2 regions of the Janthinobacterium lividum genome follow, and region 1 is predicted to be linked to the other one. Evidence: predicted binding sites of a transcription regulator. Region 1 holds the regulator's gene; the other holds the start of a gene.
What was found. The regulator LexA, encoded in region 1, represses DNA repair genes until DNA is damaged. The targets are predictions, from matches to a motif close to ACTGTATNNNNATACAGT.
Positions count from the first base shown of each region.

Region 1 (3,410 bases):
GATGTCGAAGTTGGTGACGGAACCGAACAGACGGCCATCAACACCAGCTTTTTGAGCAACTTGAACGGTCAGGCCGCTCAGTTTTTCGCCTTGGGCTTGCGATGCGGCCAGTTTGGCGGCAGCAGCTTTTTCCAGTTCGGCGCGCTTGACTTCGAATTCAGCCACAGCGGTTGCCGTAGCACGACGTGCCAGGCGTTGCGGGATCAGGAAGTTACGTGCGTAACCGTCTTTGACTTTGACGACTTCGCCGAGGTTACCGACGTTAACAACTTTTTCTAACAGAATGATTTGCATAGTTCTTCTCCAGGAATATCTGACCGATTAAGCGTGGTGCAGATCGGTGTATGGCAGCAGCGCGAGGAAGCGAGCGCGCTTGATTGCGGTGTCAACTTGGCGCTGGTAGTGCGCTTTGGTACCGGTCAGGCGTGCTGGCATGATCTTGCCGTTTTCTTGGACGAAGTCTTTCAGCGTGTCGACGTCTTTGTAGTCGACTTGCTCAACGTGAGCTGCGGTGAAGCGGCAGAACTTCTTGCGTTTGAACAACGGGTTTTGCTGTTTGCGTTTTTCTTTAAGCTTGAGCTTATTTTTGTCGAACTTTTTACCGAATGCCATGTCAGGCTCCTGTATCTAAAATGCGCTAGTCAGAATTGACTGCACTAAAATCAATGATGTGAAACACCAAACTCTTGCTGTTGCGGCTCTTCCTGGCCAGGAAACCCGTGAACTGATACACCCCGCCCAAGCTTGCCTGACTGAACCTGCCTGAAATTTCGCCAGCGGCTAGCGCGGCAACATCAAACTCGGTCAAACGGGCAATCCCTGCTTCCATCTGCTGCGAACTGTGTTGCAATACTGCATTCACAATCGGCAGCCCTGCCGGGGTATAGCGCAATATTTCGCGCTCGGCAATGATGGCGGTTACTTGTAGCTGGTTCAGCGCACGATCCTGGTCAAGAATTAAGCTGCTGCTGCGGCTGGAGCGGCTGCTGGTGCTTCGGTGCGGTGGCTTTTGGCCGCGTCTTCGCGTTGTACCGATTTCATCATCGGCGAAGGAGCTGTTTCAGCTTTCTTCATTTTAACGGTCAGGTGACGCAACACGGCATCATTGAATTTGAATGCTGTTTCCAACTCGACCAGGGTCTCGTTGTCGCATTCGATGTTCAGGCAGATGTAGTGTGCTTTAGGCAGCTTTTGGATCGAGTAAGCCATTTGACGGCGGCCCCAATCTTCCACGCGGTGAACCGAACCGCCGCGGGTGGTTACGCTGGCTTTGTAGCGTTCGATCATCGCGGGCACTTGCTCGCTTTGGTCCGGATGGACGATAAAGACTATTTCATAATGACGCATGCAAACTCCTTCAGGTCGGATTGATAATCGCCCACCCCGGCGTCAAGACGGGTGTGGGAAGGTCAGCCGAAGATTATAACCGCCTTTTGCAAACGTTTCAATCATTCCTTCCACAAGCGCCCGAAAAGCCCGCGCGCCACCGTGCTTTCCGCCCATGGACAAGTATTTCTTGCGAAATTCGCCTAAAACACGGAAATCCCCTTGCATAGTGGGCGATACTGTACAAAAATACAGACTGTTCATATAGACAGCATTTTAGTATGCACCCACCGCTCATGATCAAGCTGACAGCACGACAAGAACAAATCCTGAACCTGATCAAGGACGCGATTGAAAACACGGGCTTTCCTCCCACCCGTGCCGAAATCGCCAATGAACTGGGTTTCAAATCGGCCAACGCGGCCGAAGAGCATTTGCAGGCCCTGGCCCGCAAGGGCGCGATCGAGATTTCTCCCGGCACCTCGCGCGGCATCCGCCTGATCGGCGCGGCCGCTGAAGCCCTGCCATCGAAAGTGCCGGCAGCGCTGCTGATGTCGCTGCCCCTGATCGGCCGGGTAGCGGCAGGCTCGCCCATCCTGGCACAGGAAAACCTGGAAGCGAGCTACAACGTGGACCCCGCCCTGTTCTCGGCCAAGCCCGACTTCCTGCTGAAGGTGCGCGGCTGGTCCATGCGCGACGCCGGCATCATGGATGGCGATTTACTGGCCGTCAAGAAGGTCGATAGCGCCAAGAATGGCCAGATCGTCGTCGCCCGCATCGGCGACGAAGTCACCGTCAAGCGCTACAAGAAAACGGGTTCCGTCATCGAATTGCTACCGGAAAACCCCGACTTCAAGGTCATCACCGTATCGCCGGAAGATGAATTCGCCCTGGAAGGTTTGGCGGTAGGCTTGATGCGCAGCTGGCATTGATTGAGCGCGCCCTCATAAACCTACTGCGCAGCCCACTCTCGGGCATCCGTTGCTCGCTGTACCAATGTACAGCTCCGCTACTCAACCCGATATTGGGCTTGCTCGCTACGGTTTCTGAAGGCACGAAGACATTACCATTGAACGGCGAAAAACAAAGGGCCGCAACAGCATGACTGTTGCGGCCCTTTTCATTTATCCGGCGACTTATACATCGAGTGCCTGACGGAAATCCTCGAGCAAGTCCGCCTCATCCTCGATACCGACGGAGACGCGGATCAGGGATTCGGCGATGCCCATGCTGGCGCGGCGCTCGGCGCCCATCTCGTAAAAGATCGTATGGGCGACGGGAATGACCAGGGTGCGCGTGTCGCCGAGATTGCTCGCTGGAATGGCAAGATTGAGACGATTGAGGAAATCGAAGCAATCGATGCCATCCTTCAGCTCAAAGCTGAACAGCGAGCCATAGCTGCGGAACAAATCCGTTGCCAGCGCGTGCTGCGGATGCGCGGCCAAGCCCGGGTAATGCACGGCAGCTACCCGCGGGTCGGCAGCCAGCATGGTGGCCAGCGCCAGGGCGTTCGAGCAGGTGCGGTCCATGCGCAAGGCCATGGTTTCCGCGCCGACGGCGATATGGTGCGCCGCCTCCGGACCCAGGGAGGCGCCGAAATCGCGCAAGGCCTTGGCGCGGATTTGCGCGATGCCCCACTGCGCCGGCGCCGCCTTCTTGTAATTGTCGAAAATGTTCGGATACTGCGTCCAGTCGAACACGCCCGTGTCCGTCAAGCTGCCGCCCAGGGCATTGCCGTGGCCGCCGATGGATTTTGTCAGCGCATTGACCACCAGGCCCGCGCCCACGGCTTTCGGGCGGAACAGGTAGGGCGTCGTCATGGTGTTGTCGACGATGTACAAAATGCCGCGTTCCTTGCACAATGCGCCGATCTTCGCCAGGTCGGCGATCTGCGTGCGCGGATTGGCGATGGTTTCCACAAAGACGATGCGCGTGGCCGGCGTGATGGCGGCGGCCACATTGGCCACGTCCGTGGCGTCGACGAACGACACGGCGACGCCCTGCCCCGTCACCGTTTGCCACAGGCTGTTGGTGTTGCCAAACAAAAAGGCCGACGACACGACATGGTCGCCAGCGCGCAAGAG
Region 1 is NZ_CP139976.1:5,016,264-5,019,673, forward strand. Features, by position in the region: gene rplI (50S ribosomal protein L9) at 1-294, opposite strand, end outside; gene rpsR (30S ribosomal protein S18) at 322-612, opposite strand; gene priB (primosomal replication protein N) at 638-937, opposite strand; gene rpsF (30S ribosomal protein S6) at 958-1,347, opposite strand; gene lexA (transcriptional repressor LexA) at 1,623-2,258, shown strand; gene U0004_RS22690 (cystathionine gamma-synthase family protein) at 2,463-3,410, opposite strand, start outside.

Region 2 (3,410 bases), 1.6 Mb from region 1:
CCCTTGTGCGCCAGGTCAGCCAGGCTCTTGATGCCCAGCTTGCTGTCGTGCGGCACGATCAGCACCAGGCTGTTGCCGACGAAGTCCATGCGGTCGGCCGGCAAGACGAGGCCCTGCTTTTGCGCCGCATCCATGGTTTCCTGGTCGGCCGAAGCAAACACGTCGACGGGCGCGCCCTTGACGATCTGTTGCAGCAGCACGCCCGAGGCGGCGAAGTTCAGGGAAACCTTGCTGCCCGGATACTGCGCCTCATAGCTTTGCGCCGCATCCTTGAACGCATTCGTCAGGCTGGCCGCAGCCGATACCACCACTTCGCCGGCAAAGGCGGAGCTGGCGGCAGTAGCGAGAAGAGCGGTGCCAAGCAGGCGGGCGAGGGAGGTGAGGCGCATGATCGTATCCTTGTAAGTGAACGGTGACAAGGACCGTAATATACACTTATATATAGCGTTCTGCCATCGCGTGGGTCAAGCAATGGCAAATCGGAGAAAGAGGAAAATGCAGCCAGCGCCGGGAAAATGGCAGCTGGCTGCGGTACGTCAATGACACCTGACAGCAGGGAAGCGATCAAGCGGATCGAGCAAATTCATCGCTTAACTTGGCCGTTCAATTTTTGCCTAGCCTCTCAAGCAAGGCCTTTTTTTGCGCGGGCGAGGCGGAACTGGTCTTGATGCCTTGTATTTGCGCCGCCTGCCTGTCTTCCGGCATCGCCGCAAACCGTTGCGCATATTCCTCCACCAATGCGGCATTCCCGCGCAGGGCTCCCGCATACAGCCAGTAATTCGCTGTGGATACTTCGCCTTTTTTCAAATATTCCTGGCGCAGTTCGGCAATGGCCTTTCCATCCCCAGCGATCGCCCGCTGTTCCAGCGGCGTAACGACTGGTTCCTCACCGGTCGTACGCCGCTCCTGCATGACCCAATACGCAAAAAGAACCAGCAGAGCGGCTCCTATGTCCAGTTTTATTTCCAGCTTCATGGCCTCAGCCTCCTGCATTACAAGTACCAAAACATCACGACATGCTTGTCTGCGAACCAGTGCACGCCGCCTGCTAGCGGATGCGCAAGCTGACGACTTCCGAGACGACGCGGCCAAATGGACAGCGTCCCTCTGGCGATATGCCATAAATTGCCCGTATGCGATACATGCCGGCCTTGGATACAGCGTAGCGCCGCTCGAAATCACGGAACTTTCTTCCCCATTGATAGCCTTGTTCCAAAGAGACCTTGTCATCTGTCTCCAGTATTTTCATTTCCGGCCCCAACCAGCGTACCCGCTGGTTTTTTTCATTGAGCACCTCGAAACGCAGCCAATAGGATTCCAGTTCCATGAAGGCCGGCAAGTGCAAGGTATCTCTACCGGTATTCGCCACCATGATGGTCACGCCAACGGGTTCGTGTGCGGCGGCGATGGTCTTGTCCAGCACGACACTAATCTGCAATGCGCCATTTTTTTTATCGCAGGCGTTTGTGGAGACGGCAGAGAGCTTGGGCAGGGTATCGCTTTGCGCGAACGGGCTCTGGAAGAAAAGGACGAGAAATAATAGAACGAGTTTTTTCTGAAATAGGCTGAACATGGGAGTGGATCGGAGGTATTTTTGGCTAAGCGCCTCACAGAATGAAACGCCAGCTAACATTGACATCCTAGCACTATATTTCATTACTTATATGCAATGTCCTTACCGTTTGCAGGCCATTCCTCAATGGCCAAATAACGCAGCCTCTTGCGTACTATGTCGCACTGCATTCCTGATATACTGTATATAAACACAGTATATCGAGGTGCACCATGGAATTGACGGACAAGCTGGAAATCCTGGCCGATGCGGCCAAGTACGACGCGTCCTGCGCCAGCAGCGGCGCGCCCAAGCGCGATTCCATCGGCAAGGACGGCTTTGGCGCCACCTCGGGCATGGGCATTTGCCACAGCTATACGCCGGACGGGCGCTGCGTCTCGCTGCTGAAAGTACTGCTGACCAATTACTGCCTGTACGATTGCCAGTACTGCGTCAACCGCCGCAGCTCGAATGTGCCGCGCGCGCGGTTTACGGTGGCCGAGGTGGTCAAGCTGACGAGCGACTTTTACCTGCGCAACTACATCGACGGCCTGTTCCTCAGTTCCGGCATCATCCAGTCGGCTGACTACACGATGGAGCAGCTGGTGCAGGTGGCCCGCGAGTTGCGCGAGGTGCACCAGTTCCGCGGCTATATCCACCTGAAAACCATTCCGGACGCCGATCCCGCCCTGATCGCGCAGGCGGGCCGCTATGCCGACCGGCTCAGCGTCAATATCGAATTGCCGACGCAGGACAGCGTGCAAAAGCTGGCGCCGGAAAAAAGCGTGCATACGATCAAGCTGGCCATGGGCGCCATCCGCCGCAAGCTCGATGAGAAAGCGGAAGAACCGAAGTCGCCGCGCTTCGCGCCGGCCGGGCAAAGCACGCAGATGATCGTCGGCGCCGACGCCAGCGACGACCAGCAAATCCTCTCCACGGCCGAGACCCTGTATGGCAGCTACAAACTCAAGCGCGTGTATTACTCGGCCTTCAGTCCCATCCCCGACAGCCCGAAAAGCGTGCCGCTGGCGCCGCCGCCCATGCTGCGCGAACACCGGCTGTACCAGGCCGACTTTTTACTGCGCAGCTATGGTTTCCAGGCCAGCGAACTGCTGCCCGCCACGGGCGGCAACCTGGCGCTCGACATCGATCCCAAGCTGGCCTGGGCGCTGGCGCACCGCGAACATTTTCCGCTGGACTTGAACCGCGCGGCGCAGCACATGATCGCCCGCGTGCCCGGCATCGGCCTGCGCAACGCGCAGCGCATCGTCGACCTGCGCCAGTTGCGGCAAGTGCGCTACGCCGACCTGTCGCGCCTGCGCTGCAGCATGAAGAAAATCGCCCCCTTCATCATCACGGCCGACTACTTTCCCGCGCGCGACACCACCGCCTCGGAACACCTGCGCCGCGCCATGGCGGAAGCGCCGCAGCAGATGAATTTGTGGCCTGAGCTGCAGGCCGCATGAGTACGGTGGTGCGGCTGGCGCAATCGTTCGACGAGTGGCGCGCGGCCGCGCGCGAACTGATCGCGCGCGGCGTGCCGCCTGCCGACGTTGCCTGGCAGTCACAGCCCGGTGATGGCGACCTGTTTTCCTCGACGCCAGATGCGACGGATACCAGCGCGCCACTGCTGCGCCTGCCCCGTTCCCTGGTGGAATTGCTGGAAAGCGCCGCCTGTTTCAGTGCCCCGGATCGCTGGGCCTTCCTGTACCAGGTGCTCTGGCGCTGGCAACTGGACCAGCACGATGTACTTTCTCCCGCCGACGCGGACGGCGCGCGCCTGCATGCCATGGCCAAGGCCGTGCGCCGCGAAGAGCACGACATGCATGCGTATGTGCGTTTCCGCGAGCGGGCGGAA
Region 2 is NZ_CP139976.1:293,779-297,188, forward strand. Features, by position in the region: gene modA (molybdate ABC transporter substrate-binding protein) at 1-389, opposite strand, end outside; gene U0004_RS01225 (hypothetical protein) at 604-975, opposite strand; gene U0004_RS01230 (hypothetical protein) at 1,049-1,573, opposite strand; gene U0004_RS01235 (putative DNA modification/repair radical SAM protein) at 1,786-3,018, shown strand; gene U0004_RS01240 (UdgX family uracil-DNA binding protein) at 3,015-3,410, shown strand, end outside.
Region 2: U0004_RS01235 (putative DNA modification/repair radical SAM protein) is a predicted target of LexA. The motif match lies at 1,753-1,770, and genes of this name have one in related genera.